DNA from 2 places in the Labrys monachus genome. Region 2 is predicted to be linked to the other one. Evidence: predicted binding sites of a transcription regulator. Region 2 holds the regulator's gene; the other holds the start of a gene.
The links. The regulator HrcA, encoded in region 2, represses chaperone genes, less so after heat shock. The targets are predictions, from matches to a motif close to GTTAGCACTCNCNNNNNGNGAGTGCTAAC.
Positions count from the first base shown of each region.

Region 1: a site for HrcA is predicted at 1,904-1,932, ahead of J3R73_RS21535 (co-chaperone GroES). Genes of this name have one in related genera too.

Region 1 covers NZ_JAUSVK010000001.1:4,710,419-4,714,831, forward strand. Annotated here, with positions in the region: gene groL (chaperonin GroEL) at 1-1,485, opposite strand, end outside; gene J3R73_RS21535 (co-chaperone GroES) at 1,533-1,847, opposite strand; gene J3R73_RS21540 (hypothetical protein) at 2,358-2,621, shown strand; gene J3R73_RS21545 (hypothetical protein) at 2,618-2,917, shown strand; gene J3R73_RS21550 (RNA-binding protein) at 3,030-3,272, shown strand; gene J3R73_RS21555 (transglutaminase-like domain-containing protein) at 3,493-4,305, shown strand.
Region 2 covers NZ_JAUSVK010000001.1:5,553,148-5,557,560, forward strand. Annotated here, with positions in the region: gene J3R73_RS25420 (Hsp20 family protein) at 1-125, opposite strand, end outside; gene J3R73_RS25425 (cobyrinic acid a,c-diamide synthase CobB) at 330-1,649, shown strand; gene hrcA (heat-inducible transcriptional repressor HrcA) at 1,725-2,813, shown strand; gene J3R73_RS25435 (GlxA family transcriptional regulator) at 2,923-3,894, opposite strand; gene mog (molybdopterin adenylyltransferase) at 3,900-4,413, opposite strand, start outside.

The DNA.
Region 1 (4,413 bases), 840 kb from region 2:
GACGATGCCAGCCTTGATCATGTCGACATAGGTCTCGGTCTGCGCATCGAAGCCCTGGTTGTGATCCGTGGCGTCGGTGAGCTTGCCCACGACGATCGAACCCTCGACGCCGGCATTCTCGACGATCTGCCGGATCGGAGCCGTCAGCGCCCGCAGCACGATCGAAATGCCGGCGGTGACGTCGGCATTATCGCCCGTCAGCGAAGCCAGCACCGTCCTGGCGCGCAGCAGCGCCACGCCGCCGCCCGGCACGATGCCTTCCTCGACCGCCGCGCGGGTCGCGTTGAGCGCATCGTCGATGCGGTCCTTCTTTTCCTTGACCTCGATCTCGGTCGAGCCGCCGACACGGATCACCGCGACACCGCCGGCGAGCTTGGCCAGGCGTTCCTGCAGCTTCTCCTTGTCATAGTCGGAGGTCGTCTCCTCGATCTGCCCCTTGATCTGCTGGACGCGCGCCGAAATGGCGTCCTTGTCGCCGGCACCGTCGACGATGGTTGTCGTGTCCTTCTCGATCAGCACGCGCTTGGCGCGGCCGAGCATCTCGATCGTGACGTTCTCAAGCTTGATGCCGAGATCCTCGGAGACCAGCTGGCCGGCGGTGAGGACCGCGATGTCCTCCAGCATGGCCTTGCGCCGATCGCCGAAACCGGGGGCCTTGACGGCGGCGACCTTGAGGCCGCCGCGCAGCTTGTTGACCACGAGGGTCGCCAGCGCTTCGCCCTCGACATCCTCGGAAATGATGACGAGCGGACTGCCGCTCTGGACGACGGCCTCGAGGATCGGCAGCAGCGCCTGCAGGTTGCCGAGCTTCTTCTCGTGGATGAGGATGTAGGGATCCTCCATCTCCACCCGCATCTTCTCGGCATTGGTGATGAAATAGGGCGAGAGATAGCCGCGGTCGAACTGCATGCCCTCGACGACGTCGAGCTCCGTGTCGGCGGTCTTGGCCTCCTCGACGGTGATGACGCCTTCGGTGCCGACCTTGTCCATCGCCTTGGCGATCATCTCGCCGACGGTGGCATCGCCGTTGGCGGCGATGGTGCCGACCTGCACGATTTCGCCCGAGGACTGCACCTTCCTGGCCCGCGCCTGGATTTCCTTGACCACGGCGGCGATGCCGAGATCGATGCCGCGCTTGAGATCCATCGGGTTGAGGCCGGCGGCGACGAGCTTGGCGCCCTCGCGCAGGATCGAGGCGGCGAGCACGGTCGCCGTGGTGGTGCCGTCGCCGGCGAGATCGTTGGTCTTGGAGGCGACCTCGCGCACCATCTGCGCGCCCATGTTCTCGAACTTGTCGACGAGCTCGATTTCCTTGGCGACGGTGACGCCGTCCTTGGTGATGCGCGGCGCGCCATAGGCCTTGTCGATGATGACGTTGCGGCCCTTGGGGCCGAGCGTCACCTTGACGGCATTGTTGAGCAGCTCGACGCCGCGGAGCATGCGGTCGCGGGCATCGGTGCCGAATTTGATTTCCTTGGCAGACATGGTGTTGGTCCAGTTCGGTCTCGAGAGGAGGGGATCGGAAATCGGCTTCAGCCGGCCTTGACGGCCGGAACGGCTTTTTCGACGATACCCATGACGTCGGCTTCCTTCATGATGAGGAGCACCTCACCGTCGATCCTGATCTCGGTGCCCGACCATTTGCCGAACAGGATGGCGTCGCCGGTCTTGACGTCCGGCGGAATCCGCCTGCCGCTTTCGTCCCGCAGGCCCGGGCCGACGGCGATCACTTCGCCTTCCTGCGGCTTTTCCTTCGCCGTATCGGGGATGATGATCCCGCCCTTGGATTTCAGATCGCCTTCCGCAGGCCGAATGACGATGCGGTCGTGAAGTGGGCGGAATTTCATCAGGAGGTTCTTTCTGCGGTCAGCACTCGTGGCCACCGCAGCCCCTACATAGGGCTTTTGGCACTCGGATGATAGGAGTGCCAAAATTATATTCTGGCGGGTGAAAAATACTTGGAACTTATAATCCCGCTCCTTCGGCCGGGGTGCCGCCCGATCCGCAGGGGCAGACGACTATTTCATTGAATTCACCGCCGCTTTTATTTGACCGTTTGAACAATATAAATCCGGACCGGTGGAAAAAACACTCTCGCCTTGATCGAACCTCAATCAGGGAGTATCAATTGAAGTCGTTGATTTGGCCGATTTGGCTTTTGCGGTGTCAGAGACCCGGGACCCGCCATTCATCACCGAATTTCGACAGCGAACGCATAGCGCCGATCCGGCGCGCGCATCGTCCTGTCCGATCCGGGAAGATCCCCGCTCCGGAGAGACCGGCGGCATCGGGGTCGTCGCGGTTCCGACGGCGCGATGCAGGAGGCGCATCCGCGTGCTCCTGCGGAGATCCCGACCATGACCAGTCGTACCACGCAGACCGTCGTCCACTTCTCGTCCGCCTTCCGGCTGACGGGTTTCGACGCGCCGCAACCGGCGGGAGACTATCGCGTCGACCACGACGAAGAATTGATCGAAGGAGCCTCCTGGCTCGCATGGCGCCGCGTCGGCGCCTTCATCCACCTGCCCGCCATCGCCGCGCGGGCCTCGACGCGACAAATGGTGCCGATCATTCCGGCAGACCTCGAAGCGGCGCTCGAAAAGGACCACCGACCCTCATGACCGCAAAAACCACCCTCCCCTCCGGCGCCCATCCGGACCGGCGCGCGACCGGCAGCCACCTCTTCGCCGTCGGACAGCTGGTCCGCCTGAGGCATGGCCACGGATCGCGGTCCGGCGCCGCCGACCTCTATCGGATCACCGCCGTGCTGCCGCCGGGCGAGAACGCGTCACCGCAATATCGCATCCGCAGCGACGGCGAGAGCCATGAGCGGGTGACGACCGAGGATCGCCTGGAGGCTGTCGCCGCCGCCACGACGGGCCGCGGCGCCGCGCTCATCGAAAGAACGTTCGGCTAGGCGGCAAAAGGCATCGCCCTGGCCTGAAGGCGCCTCGGGCCAGCGGGTCCCGCCGGCGGCGCAGGCCGGCGCCCCCAGGCCATGACGCTCCGGCGGAACGGACATCCAAGTGATGAAGATCATCGTCGAGTTCTACCGTACCCGCGAGGCCGACGACGCCCATGCCGTGCTCGGCCGCGTGACGGACGAAGCGCATGACCTGGACGACGCGATCGACCTTGGGCGGCGGCTGGCGCTGACCCTCGACATGCCGCAGCGCCCGGACGCCATGACGATCACCGCCGCAGAAGGCGGGACACTCTATTCCGGCGTCCTCGATGCCGCCCCTCCGAAGAAAGGAAAGCCGACATCATGAACGACCGACGCGACGCCTGCGGGCGCCGACGACACGATGCCGCCGCCATCCCTCAATCGAGATGGGAGCCGCAAGGCCGACTGCGCCCTGCCGCTCCATGCCGCATCGGCCCGCTCATGATCCCGCCGCCCTCGCCCTCCAATCCGCCTTCCCGCCACCCCCATCCCACCCCACCGACCGCCGGCTTCCGGCGGCCGATCCACGCGCCCAGGAACTTTCCATGCTGATCCGCTACGGTTATGAGATCTCGCTGAACTGCCAGCAGCCGACCGCGTTGGTGTGTCTGCTGTCGGTCCATGAGGATCGCGCCGCAGACATGCGAGTGCCGGAAACGGTCTTCACCACCCCCGACGTCCCGACATCGACCTATCGCGACCTCTTCGGCAACCGATGCCGGCGGCTCGTCGCGCCGGCGGGCGACCTGACGATCTGGGGCGACGCCACCATCGAGGACAACGGTCAGCCGGACCCGGTGCTGCCCGACGCCCGGGAACTCCCGGTGCAGGACCTCCCCGACGATTGCCTGACCTATCTCATGGGCAGCCGCTATTGCGAAACCGATCGCCTCAGCCAGACGGCGTGGGATATTTTCGGCGCGGTCCCCCCCGGATGGGGCCGGGTGCAGGCGATCTGCGATTTCGTGCACAACCATATCCGCTTCGACTACATGCAGGCGCGATCGACCCGCACCGCCTTCGAATCCTTCCACGAGCGCATCGGCGTGTGCCGCGACTTTGCGCATCTCGCCGTCACCTTCTGCCGCTGCCTCAACATCCCCGCGCGCTACGTCAACGGCCATCTCGGCGACATCGGCGTTCCCGTGGTCGATCCGATGGACTTCAGCGCCTGGATCGAGGTGTTTCTGGACGGCGCCTGGCATACGTTCGATCCGCGCAACAACGTGCCCCGGATCGGCAGGATCGTGGTGGCGCGCGGCCGGGATGCCGCCGACGTGCCGCTCATCAATTCCTTCGGACCGCATGTCCTGAAGGGATTTCGGGTCTGGACCTACGAGGTTCCGAACCTGCAATAGGCGCGGGCCGGACGGCCGTGCTCCGGCAGGGCGACATGCATCCCCCTGCCGAGGCGCGGCGCACCTGTCCGCGCTTGCTCCGGCGGGCGCGAATGCCGCGCCCGCTCC
Region 2 (4,413 bases):
CCCACGCGCTCGATGTTGTAGGGCGGATAGCCGTCATTGGCGGCTTTGGCGACCCGGTCGAGCGCGCGTTCGATTTCGTCGAATCCGAGCAGGAAGGGGGAGTTCAAGGTAGGTACACGCGACATTTCAAAGTCCTCGCAGGAAGCGACTTTGGAGGGACCCGTTCGGCATCCCCCTTGCTCCGGGCGTCCGGAACACACCCAATATGGGCACAAGCCGGCCGCTTTCAAGAGTTTCCGCCGGGAATGTGCACCCGCCGCACCGACGTGTCCGAGGCTCGTCGCGGGTTTCCCTTGCCATCGCCGGCCACCCCGGGGCAGGAAGGGCGCATGAACGCGCTCCCCCCCGGCCTTCTCGTCGCCGCCCCGCGCTCCGGCTCGGGCAAGACCACGCTGGTGCTCGGCCTTTTGCGGGCGCTGGCGCGCGGCGGCGTGGCGGTGCAGCCGATGAAATGCGGGCCGGATTATATCGATCCGGGCTTCCATGCGGCCGCGGCCGCCCGCACGAGCTACAATCTCGACAGCTGGGCCATGCGCCCCGCTCTGCTCGACAGCCTGGCGCGCGAGGCCGCAGGGGGCGCCGACCTCTTCCTGTGCGAGGCGCTGATGGGCCTGTTCGACGGCGTGGCGCTGCCGGGCGCGGCGGGCGACGGCTCCTCCTCGGGCATCGCCGCGCGCCAGGGCTGGCCCGTCCTGCTCGTGCTCGACATCTCCGGCCAGTCGCAGTCGGCGGGGGCGGTCGCCCGCGGCTTTGCCGGCTTCCGGCCCGATGTGCGGATCGTCGGCGTCGTCCTCAACAAGGTGGCGAGCCCGCGCCACGAGGCGCTGGCGCGCCGGGGCATCGAGGAGGCCGGCCTGCCGGTCGTCGGCGTGCTGCCGCGGCGGACCGACCTCGTGCTGCCCGAGCGCCATCTCGGCCTGGTGCAGGCCGAGGAGACCGCCGAGCTCGACCGGCGCCTCGACGCGCTCGCCGATTTCGTCGAGGCGCATTGCGACATCGCCGCGATCCGGGCCCTCGCCGCCTCCACCCGCCTGGCCGAGACCCCGCCGGATGCCGGCCTGCCGCCGCCGGGCCAGCGCATCGCCCTCGCCCGCGACGCCGCCTTCTCCTTCGTCTATCCGCATCTCCTCGCCGGCTGGCGGCGCCAGGGCGCGGAGATCCTGCCCTTCTCGCCGCTGGCCGACGAGGGCCCCGCGCCGGACGCCGACGTCGCCTGGCTGCCGGGCGGCTATCCCGAGCTGCACGGGGCGCGCCTCGCCGCCAATGCCCGCTTCCGACACGCCCTGCGGCAGTTCGCCGAAACGCGCCCCGTCCATGGCGAATGCGGCGGCTACATGGTGCTGGGCACCGCCCTGACCGATGGCGAGGGCGCCGTGCACCGCATGGTCGGCCTGCTCGACCTCGAGACCAGCTTCGCCAGGCGGCGGATGAGTCTCGGCTATCGCCTGGCCGAGCTGAAGGAGGACTGCGTCCTCGGCCGGCGCGGCAGCGCGGTGCGCGGCCACGAATTCCATTATTCGACGACGCTGCACGCCGGCGATGCGCCGCTCTTCGGGGTGATGGACGCCCATGGCGGCGATCTCGGCGCCCTCGGAGGTCGGCGCGGCCATGTCACCGGCTCGTTCTTCCACGTCATCGACAAAGCGTGAGCCCTCCGGCGGGCGCCGCAGCGCACAACGGGATTGAATAAACCGCAATTGGCCTTCACAGTAGGCAAAGGAGATATGCCCTTGTCCGCCGTGACGCCGCCCATCGCCCCCACTGAACTGGCGCAGCTCAACGAGCGCTCGCGCGAAATCTTCCGCCAGATCGTCGATTCCTATCTGGCGACCGGCGAGCCGGTCGGCTCGCGCAACATTTCGCGCCTGCTGCCGACCTCGCTGTCCCCCGCCTCCGTGCGCAACGTCATGCAGGACCTGGAGATGCTCGGCCTGATCCAGGCGCCGCATACCAGCGCCGGCCGGGTGCCGACCGAGATGGGCCTGCGCTTCTTCGTCGACGCCATGCTCGAATTCGGCGATCTCGCGGCGCAGGACCGCGCCCAGATCGACGCGCAGATCCGGGCCGGCATGTCGTCCAAATCGCTGGAAGGCGTGCTGACCGAGGCCTCCGCCATGCTGTCGGGCCTGTCGCGCGGCGCCGGCGTCGTCGTCACCGGCAAGCGCGACCAGCGCCTCAAGCATATCGAATTCGTGCGGCTCGAGCCCCACCAGGCGCTGGTGGTGCTGGTGTCGGAAGACGGCTCGGTCGAGAACCGCATCATCACCGTGCCGGTCGGCCTGCCGACCTCGGCGCTGGTGGAAGCCTCCAATTACCTGAATGCGCGGGCGCGGGGGCGGACGCTCGCCGAGCTGCAGCAGGAGATGCGCCGGGCGCTCGACATGGGCCGGGCGGAGCTCGACGACCTCACGGCGCGCCTGATCGCCACCGGCCTCGCCTCCTGGGGCGGCAGCGCCAGCGACATGCCCCAGCAGCTGATCGTGCGCGGCCAGGCCAACCTGCTCGAGGACCTGCGCGCGACCGAAGACCTCGAACGCATCCGCCTGCTGTTCGCCGACATCGAGGCGAAGAAGGATCTCATCGATCTGCTCGGCCGCGCCGAGGCCGGCGACGGCGTGCGCATCTTCATCGGGTCGGAGAACAAGCTGTTCTCCCTCTCCGGCTCGTCGATGATCGCCGCCCCCTTCCGCGACGCCAGCCAGAAGATCGTCGGCGTGCTCGGGGTGATCGGGCCGACCCGCCTCAATTACGCGCGCGTGGTGCCGATGGTGGACTATACGGCCAAGGTGATCGGCAAGCTGCTGAACGGGTAGGGCGAAGGACGGCGCGGCGCGGCGATCCCCGATCGCCGTTCCTGGAAACGCGGAGCTTGCGGAAAGAAAGAGGTCGATCGGTGATCGACCCTCCTGCGGATGGGCTGGTCTACGCCCTCACTTCGTTCCGGTCCTCGCGCGGGGCGACGGCGAAATGGGCGCGATAGGAGCGCGACAGGCAGGAAGCCGAGGAATAGCCGCAGGCCATGGCGATCTCCATCACACTCATGTCGGTCTGCCGCAGCAAGCGGCGCGCCCTTTCCAGGCGCAGGCGCAGGTAATAATTGGAGGGGGAATCCTTCAGCTGCGCCCGGAACAGCCGTTCCAGCTGACGCGCCGACACGCCGGACAGCGATGCGAGGCTGCGGGCATCGAGCGGCGTCTCCAGATTCGCCTCCATCGCCGCCACCACCTTGATCAGCTTGCCGTTGCCGACGCCGAGGCGCTTGGGCAGGCTCATGCGCTGGCGGTCGTTGCGGTCGCGCAGGCGGTCGTGGATGAACTGCTCGGAGACCGCCACCGCCAGCGCCTGGCCGTGCTTGCGGGCGATCATGTCGAGCATCAGGTCGAGCGAGGCGGTGCCGCCGGCGCAGGTGAAATGCTGGCCGGCCGTCTCGAACAGCGCCTCGCTGATCTCGATGTCCGGGAAGGCCTCGGCGAAGCCCGAGGCCGCCTCCCAATGCATGGTGACGCGCTGGCCGGCGAGCAGCCCGGCGGCCGCCAGGATCCAGGCCCCGGTGTCGAGCGCGCCAATCTCGCTGCCCCGGCGGGCGAGCCGGCGCAGGGCCGCGAGAGTCGGCCGCGTGGCATGGGCCGCCGGCTCGAAGCCGGCGCAGACGATCAGGGTCGGGATGTCGGCGAGGTCGGCGAGCGCGCCCTCCACCGGGATGGGCCAGCCATTGGAGGCTGCGACGGCCTGGCCGTCGGCCGACCATGCCTTCCACTGGAACAGCGTCCGCCCCGCCAGGCGGTTGGCGACCCGCAGCGGCTCGACGGCGGAGGAGAACGCCATCATCGAGAAATGCGGCACCAGGAAGAAACCGATCAGATCGGGACCCGGGCCCGGATGCGGCCTGAACATCGCGCCTAGGCTCCCGGCCGGAACGCCTTGCACACGGCCGAATCGGTCTCCAGGCGGGGCCCGCCGATGAGGTCGACGCAATAGGGAACCGCCGGGAAGACCGCCTGCAGGCATTGGCGGATCGAGGCGGGCTTGCCCGGCAGGTTGACGATCAGCGAGGCGCCGCGAATGCCCGCGGTCTGGCGCGAAAGGATGGCGGTCGGCACATATTTCAGGCTCTCCTGCCGCATCAGCTCGCCGAAGCCGGGCATCATCTTGCGGCACACCGCCTCGGTCGCCTCCGGGGTGACGTCGCGCTCCGCCGGCCCGGTGCCGCCGGTGGTGCAGATGAGGGCGCAGCCGATCCGGTCGGCCAGATCGATCAGCGTCTCCTCGATCAGCGCCTGCTCGTCGGCGATGACCCGTGCCACCGGCTCCCAGGGCGAGACGAGCGTCTCGGCGAGAAAGGCGATGATCGCCGGCCCGCTGCGGTCCTCATAGATGCCGGCGCTCGCCCGGTCCGATATGGTCACGATACCG